Lichenibacterium dinghuense: one gene and its partner. The protein of the gene in region 1 interacts with the protein of each later gene in a pairwise test. Links are inferred from orthologs where the notes say so. Each region holds a gene or a part of one and is shown on either strand. Other genes may lie near its edges.

Region 1 (7,522 bases):
GGGCGGCGCCTCCTACGGGCAGATCCGCCAGGCCAAGGAGCAGCTCGGCACGGCCGAGTTCCAGGTGGACGTGTCGCGCGACAACGTCCGCGCCGCCGTGATCTCGGCCTGGGGCCTGCTGGTGTCCTCCAAGGCCGCCGTGCAGGCCGACCAGGCGCAGGTCAACGCCGCCGAGATCGCGCTCAACGGCACCCGCGAGGAGGCCCGCGTCGGCCAGCGCACCACGCTCGACGTGCTGAACGCCCAGCAGACGCTGCTGAACGCCCGCGTGCAGCTCGTCGGCGCTCAGCGCGACCGCGTGGTGGCCACCTACGCCATCCTGGCGTCCTGCGGGCGGCTGTCCGCCTCGGGGCTGAACCTCAAGCTGCAGCCCTACAATCCCACGGTCCACTTCGACCAGGTCAAGGACAAGTGGTTCGGCCTGCGCACGCCGGACGGGCGCTGAGCCCGGGTCGACACCGAAGAAGCGGCGCGTAAACCACGCGGCCGGGTTGTCCACGGAACTTAGGCGCGCGCGGCTTGTTTGCGCAGGCAACCGGACGTATCCGTTAAGGACAGGTTTACGCCGCAATTTTTCGTCGGCGCGGCAGACCTGGATCGAGATCCCGTAAAGCGTAAGAAGGTCCACAGGACATGACCGCTGCCAGCGCCAATCCCCCCGAGCCGGCCGAGGGTCGGCCGTCCGAGCCGTCGATGGAGGACATCCTGGCCTCGATCCGTCGGATCATCGCCGACGATCAGAACGGCGGCGGCAAGGCTGCGGCGTCCGTCAACGGGGCCCGGCGCCCCGAGCCGGCGGAAGGCGAGCGGACGACGGCGGCGCGCGCCCGCACGCCCTACGACGACGTGCTGGACCTCGCCCGGCTGGTGCCCTCGGCGGATCGCGGGCCCGCTCCCGCCGGCCAGGCGGTGGCGCCGAGGGGACAGGACCCGGGGATCGTGGCTTACCCCGAGGAGGCGCGGGACGAGAGGACGGCCGGCGGCACGTCGAGCCTGCGGGCCCGCCTGCCCGAGCCGGCGACGCGCGGACAGACGCAGGATAAGGACCACCCCATGCTTGACCATCCCGTTCCAGCCCTGAACGAAGACGCGGAAGGCGAACTGCTGTCGCCGCCGCTCGGCGAATCCGTGATGTCGGCCTTCGAAACGCTGGCCGCGACCGTGGTGCTGCAGAACACGCCGATGCTCGAGCGCGTGATGCGCGACCTCCTCCGGCCCATGCTCAAGACGTGGCTCGACGACAACCTCCCGGGGCTGGTGGAGCGCCTGGTCCGGGCCGAGATCGAGCGGGTGGCGCGCGGCAGCCGCGGCTGACCCGCCGATTCGACCGAACGCGACGGTGCAGGAGACGGCCCCCGCCCGCGGGGGCCGTTTCGCGTTGAAGAACTCTTGAGCATCGCCGTCGGAATCCTGGCAACGGGCCGCGTGATTGCTTCGGCGTTGCGGATCTACATCGATTCGCGACCTAGACGTTGCAGCCGGGCAACAATCCCACTTCATCCCGATCCGGCCCGATGGGTGCAGCTTGGACGCCGCTATTCAGCCATAAACCGACCGCTACTCTCCCCCATCGAGAGTTGATCGCCGCTCCGAAGGCGAGATGAACGGGAGATGACCGCCGGGCGACCGTCGCGGCCGTCTCCCGCGTGTCCGGGCCGCGCAGGGCTCCGGCATGACGGTCGAGGGAAACCGGGTTCCATGGGGGCATGCCGCAGTCTTCTCGGTCGAAGCCGCGTCGCCAAGGGCGCTGCCGCGCGCCGCGGCGCCGAGCGTTCTCGCGGTTGAGCCCCCGATCCATGTCGCTCGTCCACCGGACCGCGGTCCTCCTGGCCCTCGCGCTGCCCTGCTGGGCCCCGGCGGCCTCGGCCTTCGACGGGGCTGACGGCCTCCCGCAGGACGCCAAGGCGTCCGGCGCCCTGTCCCTGTTCAAGAGCTCGTCCCAGGCCCTCCGGCTCGGCATGGATGGCTACCGCTCGGGCAACTACAAGACCTCGGTCGAAGCCTTCGAATATGCCGCCGCCAACGGCAACCCGCTCGCGCGCTGGAAGCTCGGGCGCATGTACGCGGCCGGCGACGGCGTCCCGCAGGACGACGACAAGGCTTACCGCTATTATTCGCAGATCGTGAACACCTACGACGAGGACGACGGGGACCGCCGCGACCTGTCGGCCGTGTCGGACGCCTTCGTGGCCGTCGGCGTCTACAGCCTCAACGGCCTGCCGAAGACCGGCGTGAAGGCCGACCCGGAGCGGGCGCTCGAGATGTTCCAGTATGCGGCGCTGAACTTCGGCAACGCCGACGCCCAGTACAACCTCGCCCGCCTCTACCTCGACGGCGCGGACGGCGCCGTGGCGAAGGACTCCCGGCAGGCCGTGCGCTGGCTGGCCCTGGCGGCCGACAAGGGGCACCTGCAGGCGCAGGCGCTGCTGGGCCACATGCTGTTCAGCGGCTTCGACGGCATGCCGCCGCAGCGGGCCAGGGGCCTGATGTGGCTCACGATGGCGCGCGACGCGGCCGTGCTGGGCAAAGACCCGAAGGACGCCTGGATCGTCGACCTCTACGCCAAGACGGCCGCCTCGGCCACCGACAGCGACCGGCAGGTGGCCTCACTGTACCTCGACGAGCACCACAAGCGGAACTGAGCGGGGAGGCGCCGGCGTCTCGCGGCGCGGCTATTCGGCCGCCGCCTCGAACAGCGTCGTCAGGGCCAGCCACTCGTCCTCCGCGGTCTCCAGCGCCCGGGCGAGCTCCTTGCGCTGGCCCGCGAGCTGCCCGGCCTTGTTCTTGTCCCGCGAATAGGCGTTGGGGTCGACCAGCGCGGCGTCGATCCGCTCCATCAGCCCCGTGAGCTTGGCGATCCTCTCCTCCAGCGCCGCGATCTGCTTCTTGGTCTGCGCCGCGAGCTTGGCCGGGGAGGGGGAGCGGTCGGGCGCCGCCTCCTTCTCGGCCTTGGGCTTGCGGGCCGCCGCGGACCCCGAGGCGCGGCTAAGCACCAGCGCCTTGTAGTCGTCCATGTCGCCGTCGAAGGCCTTCACGGTGCCGCCGTCCACCAGCCACAGCCGGTCCGCGCAGGCGTCGATCAGGTAGCGGTCGTGGGAGATGATGACGATCGCGCCCTCGTAGTCGTTGATGGCCTCGATCAGGGCCGCGCGGCTGTCGATGTCGAGGTGGTTGGTGGGCTCGTCGAGGATCAGGAGGTGCGGCCCGTCGAAGGCCGCGAGCCCCATCATCAGCCGCGCCTTCTCGCCGCCCGACAGCTGCGACACGGGCGTGTCGGCCTTGGTGGCCGGAAAGCCGAGCTGGGCGCACTTGCCGCGGATGCGGCTCTCCGTGCCGTCCTTCATCCGCGCCGCCACGTAGCCGTAGGGCGTCTGCGCTTCGCCGAGCTCCTCGACCTGGTGCTGGGCGAAGAAGCCCACAGTCATCTTGGAGGACTTCTTCAGCGAGCCGCCGAGCGTCGCCATGCGGCCCGCCACGAGCTTGGCGAAGGTGGACTTGCCGTTGCCGTTCGAGCCGAGCAGGCCGATGCGGTCGTCGTTGGAGATGTTGAGGCTGAGCCGGCTCAGCACCGGCCGGTCGTCGTAGCCCGTCGCGGCGCCGTCCATCGCGACGATGGGCGGGCTCAGCGGCCGCTCGGGCGAGGGCAGGTGGAAGGGCATGACCTGGCTGTCGACGATGGCCGAGATCGGCTTCATGCGCTCCAGCATCTTGATGCGCGACTGCGCCTGGCTGGCCTTGGTGGCGGAGGCGCGGAAGCGGTCGACGAAGCTCTGCAGGTGCTTGCGCTGCTCCTCCTGCTTCTTGATGTGCTTGGCCTGGATGGCCTGCTGCTCGCGGCGCTGCGTCTCGAAGCTGTCGTAGTTGCCCCGCCACAGCGTCAGCTTCGCTTGGTCGAGGTGCAGGATGTGGTCGCAGACGGCGTCGAGCAGGTCGCGGTCGTGGCTGATGATCAGCACCGTCGCCGGATAGGTGGCGAGGTAGTCGATCAGCCAGAGCGTGCCCTCCATGTCGAGGTAGTTGGTGGGCTCGTCGAGCAGCAGCAGGTCGGGCCGGGTGAACAGCACCGCCGCCAGCGCGACGCGCATCCGCCAGCCGCCGGAGAACTCGGACAGCGCGCGGTTCTGCGCGGCCTCGGCGAAGCCGAGGCCCTGCAGGATGGTTGCGGCGCGCGAGGGCGCCGCGTGGGCCTCAATGTCGACAAGGCGGGCGTGCACCTCGGCGATGCGGTTGGGGTCCGTCGCGGTGTCGGCCTCGGCGAGCAGCGCCGCGCGCTCGCGGTCCGCGTCGAGCACGAAGTCGATCAGCGTCGTGGGACCGCCGGGCGCCTCCTGCTCCACCTGCCCGAGCCGCATGCGGTTGGGGATCTGCAGCGTGCCCGATTCGGGGTGGAGGTCGCCCGCGATCATCCGGAACAGCGTCGTCTTGCCGGTGCCGTTGCGGCCGACGAAGCCCGTCCGCGCGCCGGTCGGGATCGCAGCCGACGCGTGGTCGAACAGCATGCGCGGCCCGAGCCGGTAGGTGAGATCGTTGATGTGGAGCATGGCCGGAGATGTGACGCGCGCGGGCCCGCAGCGCAAGGCTCATGCCGGCTCCCCAGCCTTGTGGGGACGGGGGCGCGCCGGTAAGAGGGGCCGCCCGGGCGCAGCGCCCGCCTTTCAGACCTGAGTGAGCCCACCATGGCCGTCGAGCACACCTTCTCCATCCTCAAGCCGGACGTGACCCGCCGCAACCTCACCGGCGCCGTCAACGCCGTGATCGAGAAGGCCGGCCTGCGCATCGTCGCCCAGAAGCGCATCAAGATGAGCCGCGCCCAGGCCGAGGAGTTCTACGGCGTCCACAAGGAGCGCCCCTTCTTCGGCGAGCTCGTCGAGATGATGACCTCGGCCCCGGTGGTCGTGCAGGTGCTCGAAGGCGAGAACGCCATCCTGAAGTACCGCGAAGTGATGGGCGCCACGAACCCCGAGAAGGCCGACGCCGGCACGATCCGCAAGGAGTTCGCGCTGTCGATGGGCGAGAACTCGGCCCACGGCTCGGACGCCCCCGAGACCGCCAAGCAGGAGATCGCGCAGTTCTTCAAGCCGGACGAGATCGTCGGCTGAGGCGCATCATCCGGCCGCACTCCGCAGCCGGACCTCGAGGGCGGAAACTCTGTCCTGACATCGCCGGCGGCTCGCGAGCCGCCGGCGAACGCCGAGCGACCTTCGTAGAGGGTCGACGATCTCGCGCACGGATCTGCGAGGCCGAAGCTCACGCGTCCGCCGCGCCCTCGTCCGTCGGAGCCTGGACCACCCTCTCGCCATCGAGCCGGACCTGGCCCGACGCCACCAGGGCCAGCGCCCGCGGATAGATCACGTGCTCCTGTTCGAGCACGCGCGCGGCGAGTTTATCCGGCGTGTCGCCGTCGTGCACCGGCACGCTCCCCTGCAGGATGGTCGGCCCCCCGTCGAGCTCCGGCAGCACGAAATGCACGGTCGCGCCGTGCAGCTTCACCCCCGCCTCCAGCGCTCGCGCATGGGTGTCGAGCCCCTTGAAGGCCGGCAGCAAGGCCGGGTGGATGGAGATCATGCGCCCGAGCCAGCGCTCGCAGAACCACGGGCTCACCACCCGCATGAAGCCCGCGAGGCACACGAACTCGACCCCGTGCCCGGCCAGCACGGCGTCGACGGCGCGGTCGAAGGCCTCGCGGCTCGGGTAGTCGCGGTGGCTCAGGGTCGCGGTCGCGATCCCCGCGGCCCGGGCTGTCGCGAGGCCGCCGGCCTCGGCCCTGTTCGAGAAGACCAGCACGGCTTCGGCCGGGAAGTCCGGCGCCGCCATGGCGCGCAGCAGCGCCTCCATGTTGGAGCCGCGGCCCGAGATCAGGATCGCGGTGCGCCGCCGCGGCCCGCCGGCCCGGCCCGTCACAGCGCGAGGTCCCGCCGGATGACGACGCGCTCAAGGCCCGCGGCGCGCGTGATCTCGCCGATCCGCACCGCGGGCGAGCCGAGCTCGGCGAAGACCGCCTCGGCCTCGGCCGCGCGGTCGGCGGCCACCACCACCGCCATGCCGATCCCGCAGTTGAAGGTGCGGGCCATCTCGGCCGGCGCGATGTTGCCCTGCGCCGCGAGCCACTTGAACACGGGCGGCACCGCCACCGCATCGAGGTCGAGCGCGCAGCCGAGCCCGTCCGGCAGGACGCGGGGCAGGTTGTCGACGAAGCCGCCGCCGGTGATGTGGGCCAGGGCGCGGATGCCTGCGGTCCGCTTCAGCGCGGCCAGCAGCACCTTCACGTAGATGCGGGTCGGCACGAGCAGCGCTTCCGCGAGCGTCACCCCTTCGGCGAAGGGGCAGGGCGCGTCCCAGGCGAGGCCGGCCCGCTCCACCACGCGCCGCACGAGCGAGAAGCCGTTGGAATGGAGGCCCGACGAGGCGAGGCCGAGCAGGACGTCGCCCTCCGCCACGCCGCGCGGCAGCAGCGTGCCGCGCTCGGCGGCCCCGACCGCGAAGCCGGCGAGGTCGTAGGCGCGGCCGGAATAGATGCCGGGCATCTCGGCCGTCTCGCCGCCGATCAGCGCGCAGCCGGCCTGCCGGCAGCCCTCCGCGATGCCGGCCACGATGCGGGCCGCGACCGCGGGGTCGAGCTTGCCGGTGGCGTAATAGTCGAGGAAGAACAGCGGCTCGGCGCCCTGCACGACGAGGTCGTTGACGCACATGGCGACGAGGTCGATGCCCACCTCGTCGTTGCGGCCGCTCTCGTAGGCGATCTTCACCTTGGTGCCGACGCCGTCGTTGGCCGCGACCAGGATCGGGTCGGTGAAGCCGGCGGCCCTGAGGTCGAACAGGCCGCCGAAGCCGCCGATCTCGGCGTCGGCGCCGGGCCGGCGCGTCGAGCGCACCGAATCCTTGATGAGGTCGACCGTGCGGTTGCCCGCGTCGATGTCGACGCCGGCCTCGGCGTAGGTCAGTCCAGTCTCAGGGTCAGCCATGGCTCCGGCCGGGTTCGGGATGCGTCGGGGCTGACTTAGGCGAAGAGGGCGGGCCGAGTCGACAGAAAGCCGTCCGCCGCGGCCCCGCCTCGCCACGGCGTCAAGATTGGCTTAACTCCTGCTCGGGTTTAACGCCCCGACGAACGGAGAGGCGGATCCCGTGAGCCTCCAGCGCCAAGTCCTGATCTGGACCGTCCTGCTCACGCTGGCGGCCCTGTCGCTCTACGCCCTGTCGGGCGTGCTGGCGCCGTTCATCGCGGGCCTGGTCGTGGCCTATTTCCTCGACCCCGTCGCGACCAAGCTGGAGCGGCTCGGCCTCGGCCGCGCGGGCGCGGCGGCCCTCATCATGGTTCTGGCGCTGGCCGTCGTGCTGGCGACCCTGGTGCTACTGGTGCCGGTCCTGGCCCGCCAGCTCGCCGCCTTCGTGGTCAACCTGCCGGGCATCACGGCGAGATTGCAGGACCTGCTCGTCGCGCAGGCGGCCCACCTCGTCGACGCCTACGGGGGCGACACGCTGAGGAAGCTCGGCGTCGCCGGGCCCATCACGGAGGCCGACGTCC
Region 2 (8,073 bases), 1.2 Mb from region 1 along the record:
CGTCGACCTCGCCCGAGATCAGCGCGGCCATGCGGGCGCCGACGTCGTCGATCACCGTGATCTCGACGGCGTCGAGGTGGCCGCGGTCGGGCTTCCAGTAGGGGCCGGCCTTCCTCAGCGCCACGCGGACGCCGGGCTCGAAGGCGTCGAGCGCGAAGGCGCCGGTGCCGTCCGGCCGGGGCCAGTCGGCGAAGCCGTCCGGCACCATCTTGAGGTGGTAGTCGGTGAGGACGAGCGGGAAGTCGGCGTTGCCCGAGGCCAGCGTGACCCGGAGCGTGGAGGCGTCGACCCTGCGGATGTCGGTGACGGGCTTCATCACGCCGGCCGCGCCGGACGTGGCGTCGCCGCGGTGGAGGTTCAGCGAATAGACCGCGTCGTCGGCCGTGAACTCCCGGCCGGAGCGGAAGTGCACGCCCCGGCGCAGCGCCAGCGTCCAGACCCGCGCGCCGTCGCTCGGCTCCCAGCCGGTCGCGAGGGCCGGCTCGGCGCGGTTGTCGGCGCCGATCTCGACGAGGTTGTTGTAGAGCGCGAAGCCGACCGCGATCATCACCGAGTCGTCCCAGGTGCGGGGATCGAGGGTGTCGGTGGTGGAGCCGCCCGCGAGGCCGAGTCGCAGCGTGCCGCCGCTCGTCGGCCCGGCGTCGGCCGCGAAGGCCGGCAGCGCCGATCCCGCGGCGCCGAGCGCGAGGGCGCCCGCCAGGACCTCGCGCCGCGACGGGCGGCCCGTTGAGGGCCGGAGAGCGCCGGGATCGCCGCCGTCCATGAGGTGTCATCCCCTGAAAGATCGAACCGTCGCCGATCTTGCCCCGGGACCGGCCGGTCCGGAAACGGAAAAGGGCGCCGGCGCCTGCGCGGCGGGGCGCCCTTTCGGGATTTCGGGCGGGCGGACCGGGTCGAGCCGGCCCGCGGTCACACGTCCAGCATCAGCCGGCTCGGGTCTTCCAGGGCGTCCTTGACGCGGACCAGGAAGGTCACGGCCTCGCGGCCGTCGACGATGCGGTGGTCGTAGGACAGGGCGAGGTACATCATCGGCCGCACCTCGACCTTGCCGCCCACCACGACCGGGCGGTCCTGGATCTTGTGCATGCCGAGGATGCCGGACTGCGGGGCGTTGAGGATCGGCGTCGACATCAGCGAGCCGTAGATGCCGCCGTTGGTGATCGTGAAGGTGCCGCCGCGCATCTCGGCGATCGAGAGCTGGCCGTCGCGCGCCTTCTTGCCGTAGCCCGCGATGGTCTTCTCGATGTCGGCGAGGCCGAGCGCGTCGGCGTCCCGCACCACCGGCACGACGAGGCCCTTGTCGGTGCCGACCGCGATGCCGATGTGGTAGAAGTTCTTGTAGACGATGTCGGTGCCGTCGATCTCGGCGTTGACGGCGGGCAACTCCTTGAGGGCCGCCACGGTGGCCTTCACGAACAGGCCCATGAAGCCGAGCTTCGTGCCGTGCTTCTTCTCGAACACGTCCTTGTACTTGGCCCGCAGCGCCATGACGCCGCTCATGTCCACCTCGTTGAAGGTGGTCAGCATGGCGGCGGTGTTCTGCGCGTCCTTGAGGCGCTGCGCGATGGTCTGGCGCAGCTTGGTCATCCGCACGCGCTCCTCGCGCGCCGCGTCGTCGGCCGGCGAGGGCGCGCGCGGGGCAGGGGCGGGCGCAGGGGCCGGGCGCGCCGCCGCGGGGGCCGGTCGAGCCGAGGCGGCCGCGATGACGTCGCCCTTGAGCACCTGGCCGCGCTTGCCCGAGCCCTCGACGCCGCCGAGGTCGATGCCGCGCTCGGCCGCCATCTTGGCCGCGGAGGGGGCCGGCGGCATGGCGGTCGGCGACTTCGGCGCGGGGGCCGCGGCGCCGTTGGCCGAAGGGGCGGGGGCGGCAGCAGGGCTGCCGCCGCTCCCGGCGATCTGGCCCAGCACCGCGCCGGGCGTGACGGTGGCGCCGGCCTCGACCCCGATGACGGCGAGCACGCCGGCCGTGGGCGCGTTGACCTCCAGCGTCACCTTGTCGGTCTCGAGCTCGCACAGCGGCTCGTCGGCCTTCACGGCGTCGCCGGGCTTCTTGAACCACTTGGCGACCGTGGCCTCGCTGACCGACTCGCCCAGCGTCGGCACCTTGATGTCCGTCCCGCCTCCGCCGGCCCCGGCCGGAGCCGCGGCGGCCGGGGCGGGTTCGGAATGGTTGCCGTAGCCGGCGCCGGTCTCGATGCCCTGCACGGCGGAGGGCGCCTTGGCGGGCGCGGGCTTGGCGGGCTCCGCCTTCGCGGCCGGCTTGGCCGCGGGAGCCGCGCCGGCGGCGCCGGCGGCGCCGGCGGAGATCTGGCCCAGGATGGCGCCGGGGGTGACGGTCTCGCCGTCCTTCGCGACGATCTCGCTCAGCACGCCGGCCGCGGGGGCGTTGACCTCCAGGGTGACCTTGTCGGTCTCCAGCTCGCACACCGGCTCGTCGGCCTTGACGGTGTCGCCCGCCTTCTTGAACCAGCGGCCGATCGTGGCCTCGCTCACGGATTCGCCGAGGGTGGGAACGCGGATCTCAGTCGCCATGGGGGGATTCGTCCCGATCGTTCGGCGCCGGAGGTCCCGGAAAGGGTCCTGCGCGCCCGTCATTCAGATACGGCCGCGCCCCTTTCGGGGCGCGGGGCTGCATATGGGTCTGCGCGGGGCCTATCACCCCGCGAAGGCGTCGTCCATGAAGGCCTTGAGCTGGCTGAGATGCTTGGACATCAGGCCCGTCGCGGTCGCGGCCGCGGCCGGGCGGCCGGCGTAGCGCGGGCGGCGGCGCTCCATCTTGGCCTGATCCATGACCCACTCGATGTAGGGGTCGACGAAGTTCCAGGACCCCATGTTCTTGGGCTCCTCCTGGCACCACACGACCTCGGCGTCGCGGAAGCGCGACAGCTCGCCCACCAGCGTCTTCAGCGGGAACGGGTAGAGCTGCTCGACGCGCAGCAGATACACGTCGTCGATGCCGCGCTTCTCGCGCTCCTCGAAGAGGTCGTAGTAGACCTTGCCGGTGCACAGCACGACGCGGCGGATCTTGGCGTCCGGGGCGAGCTTCGGGCCGCCGCTCAGCCGCTCGGCGTCGTCGCGCAGCACGCGGTGGAAGGTCGAGCCCGCCGCCATCTCGTCCAGCGTCGAGGTCGCGCGCTTGTGGCGCAGTAGCGACTTCGGCGTCATCAGGATCAGCGGCTTCCGGATGTCGCGCTTCAGCTGCCGGCGCAGGATGTGGAAGTAGTTGGCGGGCGTGGTGACGTTGGCCACCTGCATGTTGTCCTCGGCGCACATCTGCAGGAAGCGCTCCAAGCGCGCGGAGGAATGCTCCGGCCCCTGGCCCTCGTAGCCGTGCGGCAAGAGGCAGACGAGGCCGGACAGGCGCAGCCACTTGCGCTCGCCCGCCGAGATGAACTGGTCGAACACCACCTGGGCGCCGTTGGCGAAGTCGCCGAACTGCGCTTCCCACAGCGTCAGCGCGTTGGGCTCGGCGAGCGAGTAGCCGTATTCGAAGCCCAGCACCGCCTCCTCCGAGAGCATCGAGTTGATGACCTCGTAGTTGGCCTGGCCGTCGCGGATGTTGTTCAGCGGGATGTAGCGGGCCTCGGTCTCCTGGTCGATGATCACCGAATGGCGCTGCGAGAAGGTGCCGCGCTCGCAGTCCTGGCCGGACAGGCGCACGCGCCGGCCCTCGTCGAGCAGCGTGCCGAAGGCCAGCGCCTCGGCGGTCGCCCAGTCGAGCCCCTCGCCGCTCTCGATGGCCTTGCGGCGGTTCTCCATGAAGCGCGCGATGGTCTTGTGCGGCTGGAAGCGCTCGGGCACGGCGGTCAGCCGCTCGCCGATCTCCTTCAGCTTGGCGAGGTCGACGCCGGTGCGGCCGCGGAGCTCGTCCTCCTGCGTGCCGGCGGATTTCAGGTGCGCCCAGCGGCCGTCGAGCCAGTCGGCCTTGTTGGGCTTGTAGGAGGTGCCGGCCTCGAACTCGGCGTCGAGCTTCTTCCTGAACTCGGCCTTCTGCGCCTCGACCTCCTCGGCCGTCACGGCGCCCTCGGCGACGAGCTTCTCGGCGTAGAGCTCCAGCGTCGAGCGGTGCGCGCGGATGGTCTTGTACATCAGCGGCTGGGTGAAGCCCGGCTCGTCGCCCTCGTTGTGGCCGAAGCGGCGGTAGCAGAACATGTCGATCACGACGGGCTTGTGGAACCGCTGCCGGAACTCCACCGCCACCTTGGCCGCGAAGGTCACGGCCTCGGGGTCGTCGCCGTTCACGTGGAAGATCGGCGCCTCGATCATCTTCGCCACGTCGGACGGGTAGGGCGAGGAGCGCGAGAAGCGCGGGTAGGTGGTGAAGCCGATCTGGTTGTTGATGATGAAGTGGATCGAGCCGCCGGTCTTGTGGCCCTTGAGGCCCGACAGGCCGAAACACTCGGCGATCACGCCCTGGCCCGCGAAGGCGGCGTCGCCGTGCAGCAGCAGCGGCATGACCTTCTCGCGCTCGACCTGATCGTCGAGCTGGTCCTGCTTGGCCCGCACCTTGCCGAGCACCACGGGGTCGACGATCTCGAGGTGCGACGGGTTCGCGGTCAGCGACAGGTGGACCTGGTTGCCGTCGAACTCCCGGTCCGACGAGGCGCCGAGGTGGTACTTGACGTCGCCCGAGCCCTCGACCTCGGCCGGCGAGGCCGAGCCGCCCTTGAACTCGTTGAAGATGGCGCGGTGCGGCTTGCCCATCACCTGGCTGAGCACGTTGAGGCGCCCGCGGTGCGCCATGCCGAGCACGATCTCCTGCACGCCGAGCGCGCCGCCGCGCTTGATGATCTGCTCCAGCGCCGGGATCATGGCCTCGCCGCCGTCGAGGCCGAAGCGCTTAGTGCCGGTGTAGCGCACGTCCAGGAACTTCTCGAAGCCCTCGGCCTCGACGAGCTTCTGCAGGATGGCGCGCTTGCCCTCGCGGGTGAAGGAGATGGACTTGTCCGGCCCCTCGATGCGCAGCTGCATCCACGCCTTCTCGTCGGGGTCCGACATGTGCATGAACTCGAAGCCGATGGTCGAGCAGTAGGTGCGGCGCAGGATGTCCAGCATCTCGCGCACCGTCGCCGTCTCCAGCCCCAGCACGTTGTCGATGAAGATCGGCCGGTCGTAGTCGGCCGCGGTGAAGCCGTAGGCCTCGGGGGTGATCTCCTCCTTCTCGCGCTCGGGCTCGAGGCCGAGGGGATCGAGGTTGGCGTGGAGGTGGCCGCGCATGCGGAAGGCGCGGATCATCATCAGCGCGCGCAGGCTGTCGCGGGTCGCGCGGCGCAGGTCCTCGTCCGAGATGACGGCGGCCTGCGGGGCGGGGGCGGCGGGCTCGGCCTTCGGGGCCGCGGGCGCCTTGGCCTCGGCGCGGGCCTTGATCTTGGTGGCGAGGACGCCCTCGGCGGCGCCCCAGTTGCCGTCCAGCACGGCCGTCATCTCGCCGTTGGCCAGCGGGGGCCAGTTCGGCCGCTTCCACGAGGCGCCCTCGGCGCTCTTCACCGCGCCGTCGTCGTCGAGGTCGTCGAAGAAGCGGCGCCACTCGGGGTCGACGCTGCCGGGGTCGGTCTCGTAGCGGGCCTGGAGCTGTTCGAGGTAGCTGGCGTTGACGCCGGACAGGAAGCTGGAGCCGAGGAGGGCGTCGTCGTCCCGCTGTGACATGGGATGGGGATCCTTCAGATGCCGGCCGGCGGCGGCCGAAGGTGGTCGCGTCAGCGGTGGTGTGTTTGCATCGGAGATAGGCGCGGGCTGACGCTTTTATAAGCTTTCAGCCCGGCCGGGCGCGATCAGCCCTTCAAAACGTCCACGAGGGTTTTTCCGAGGCGGGCCGGCGAGGGCGACACGCGGATGCCCGCGGCCTCCATGGCGGCGATCTTGCTCTCGGCGTCGCCCTTGCCGCCCGAGATGATGGCGCCGGCGTGGCCCATGCGGCGGCCGGGGGGCGCGGTGCGGCCCGCGATGAAGCCCACCATCGGCTTCTTGCGGCCGCGCTTGGCCTCGTCGGCGAGGAACTGCGCCGCTTCCTCCTCGGCCGAGCCGCCGATCTCGCCGATCATGATGATCGACTCGGTCTTGGGGTCGGCCAGGAACAGCTCCAGCACGTCGATGAACTCCGTGCCCTTGACGGGGTCGCCGCCGATGCCGACCGCGGTGGTCTGGCCGAGGCCCTCGACGGTGGTCTGGTAGACGGCCTCGTAGGTGAGCGTGCCCGAGCGCGACACGACGCCGACCGAGCCCGGCTTGAAGATGGAGCCCGGCATGATGCCGATCTTGCACTCGCCGGCCGTCATCACGCCGGGGCAGTTCGGCCCGACGAGGCGGGACTTCGAGCCCGACAGGCCGCGCTTGACCTTGATCATGTCGGCCACCGGGATGCCCTCGGTGATGCAGACGATGAGCGGGATCTCGGCCGCGACGGCCTCCAGGATCGCGTCGGCGGCGCCCGGCGGCGGCACGTAGATCACGGAGGCTTCGGCGCCCGTGGCGGCCTTGGCCTCGGCGACCGTGTCGAAGACCGGCAGGCCGAGGTGGGTCTGGCCGCCCTTGCCGGGCGAGGTGCCGCCGACCACCTGCGTGCCGTGATAGGCCAGCGCCTGCTCGGAATGGAAGGTGCCGTTCTTGCCGGTGAAGCCCTGGCAGAGGACCTTGGTGTTCTTGTCGATCAGGACGGACATCTGGGCCTTCTATAAATAAGTTTGGAAGCCGCGCTTCGACGCTTTTCGCACGTGGTAGGAGCGGTCGCCCACACGTTCGATCAATACAAGATCGCCTTCCGACATCTGCTCCTCTTCGAAGAAACGTCGGATGGCTCCGCGTTCGCGGAATATGGCTTTGCCCTCGTCGATGTCCGTGTCCACGGCCTCCAGTCCCATGCTGACGCGGATCGGACGACCGGCGAGGGACACGTTCGGTCCGCCCAAGCAGTCGTCCGGGAAGAGGCCGAGGGCCCCTCGGAGATTGATGTGGTGGTTGCGCACATTGCCCCCACTCACTTCGATGATGACGGCCTTGAGCGTCTCGTTCATCTCCGTGGACCTTCGAAGGCGGTGATTCAGGCCTTGCCGGCGGCGCTGCGCACCGCGGTGACGATCTTCTGGGCGGCGTCGTCGAGGTCGTCGGCCGGGATGACGTTGAGGCCCGACTTCGAGATGATGTCCTTGCCGAGCTGCACGTTGGTGCCCTCCAGGCGCACCACCAGCGGCACCTGCAGGCCGACGTCCTTCACGGCCGCGATCACGCCCTCCGCGATGACGTCGCAGCGCATGATGCCGCCGAAGATGTTGACCAGGATGCCCTTCACGTTCGGGTCGGCGGTGATGATCTTGAAGGCGGCCGTCACCTTCTCCTTCGTGGCGCCGCCGCCGACGTCGAGGAAGTTCGCGGGCGCCTCGCCGTAGAGCTTGATGATGTCCATCGTCGCCATGGCGAGGCCGGCGCCGTTCACCATGCAGCCGATCGTGCCGTCGAGCGTGATGTAGTTGAGGTCGTACTTCGAGGCCTCGATCTCCTTCGCGTCCTCCTCGGCCTCGTCGCGCAGCGCGGCGACGTCCGGGTGGCGGTAGATCGCGTTGCCGTCGAAGCTCATCTTGGCGTCGAGCGCCTTGAGCTGCCCGTCCTTCGTGACGATGAGCGGGTTGATCTCCAGGAGGTCCATGTCCTTCGCCACGAAGGCGGCGTAGAGCTGGGACAGGAGCTTGGCGACGCCCTTGGCGAGGTCGCCCTTGAGGTTCAGCGCTTCCGCGGCGGCGCGGCCGTGGTGGGGCATGACGCCGGTGGCGGGGTCGACCGAGATCGTGTGGATGCGCTCGGGGGTGTCGTGCGCCACCGTCTCGATGTCCATGCCGCCCTCGGTGGACACCACGAAGGACACGCGCGAGGTGGCGCGGTCCACGAGGGCCGACAGGTACAGCTCGCGCTCGATGGCGGCGCCGTCCTCGATGTAGAGTCGGCCGACCGTGCGCCCGGCCGCGCCGGTCTGCAGCGTCACCAGCGTGTTGCCGAGCATCTCGGCCGCGAACTGCTCGACCTCGTCGATCGATTTGGCGAGCCGCACGCCGCCCTTGTCGCCGGCCGCGGCCTCCTTGAACT

Evidence for each region.
Region 2: the proteins of L7N97_RS20460 (region 1) and L7N97_RS14750 interact in binary tests that used the Escherichia coli proteins (3 or more experiments, as listed by UniProt). The link is inferred for Lichenibacterium dinghuense from one-to-one orthologs.

What each region holds. Positions count from the first base shown.
Region 1 is NZ_JAJLMN010000001.1:4,292,087-4,299,608, forward strand. What follows is about bases 2,108-5,080. They hold L7N97_RS20460 (ABC-F family ATP-binding cassette domain-containing protein), read right to left. Parts: upstream 4,542-5,080; coding sequence 2,673-4,541; downstream 2,108-2,672. Other genes in these bases: L7N97_RS20455 (tetratricopeptide repeat protein), read left to right, coding at 2,108-2,642; ndk (nucleoside-diphosphate kinase), read left to right, coding at 4,677-5,080. Also shown: L7N97_RS20445 (TolC family outer membrane protein), read left to right, coding at 1-445; L7N97_RS30670 (PopZ family protein), read left to right, coding at 694-1,314; more of L7N97_RS20455, read left to right, coding at 1,797-2,107; more of ndk, read left to right, coding at 5,081-5,099; purN (phosphoribosylglycinamide formyltransferase), read right to left, coding at 5,248-5,901; purM (phosphoribosylformylglycinamidine cyclo-ligase), read right to left, coding at 5,898-6,962; L7N97_RS20480 (AI-2E family transporter), read left to right, coding at 7,123-7,522. UniProt on the Escherichia coli protein: Genetic data indicate it may be involved in ribosome assembly or function.
Region 2 is NZ_JAJLMN010000001.1:3,088,965-3,097,037, forward strand. Bases 2,456-5,979 are described here. They hold L7N97_RS14750 (2-oxoglutarate dehydrogenase E1 component), read right to left. Parts: upstream 5,647-5,979; coding sequence 2,656-5,646; downstream 2,456-2,655. Other genes in these bases: odhB (2-oxoglutarate dehydrogenase complex dihydrolipoyllysine-residue succinyltransferase), read right to left, coding at 2,456-2,532; sucD (succinate--CoA ligase subunit alpha), read right to left, coding at 5,772-5,979. Also shown: L7N97_RS14740 (ABC transporter substrate-binding protein), read right to left, coding at 1-763; more of odhB, read right to left, coding at 910-2,455; more of sucD, read right to left, coding at 5,980-6,659; L7N97_RS14760 (hypothetical protein), read right to left, coding at 6,669-7,010; sucC (ADP-forming succinate--CoA ligase subunit beta), read right to left, coding at 7,037-8,073. UniProt on the Escherichia coli protein: E1 component of the 2-oxoglutarate dehydrogenase (OGDH) complex which catalyzes the decarboxylation of 2-oxoglutarate, the first step in the conversion of 2-oxoglutarate to succinyl-CoA and CO(2).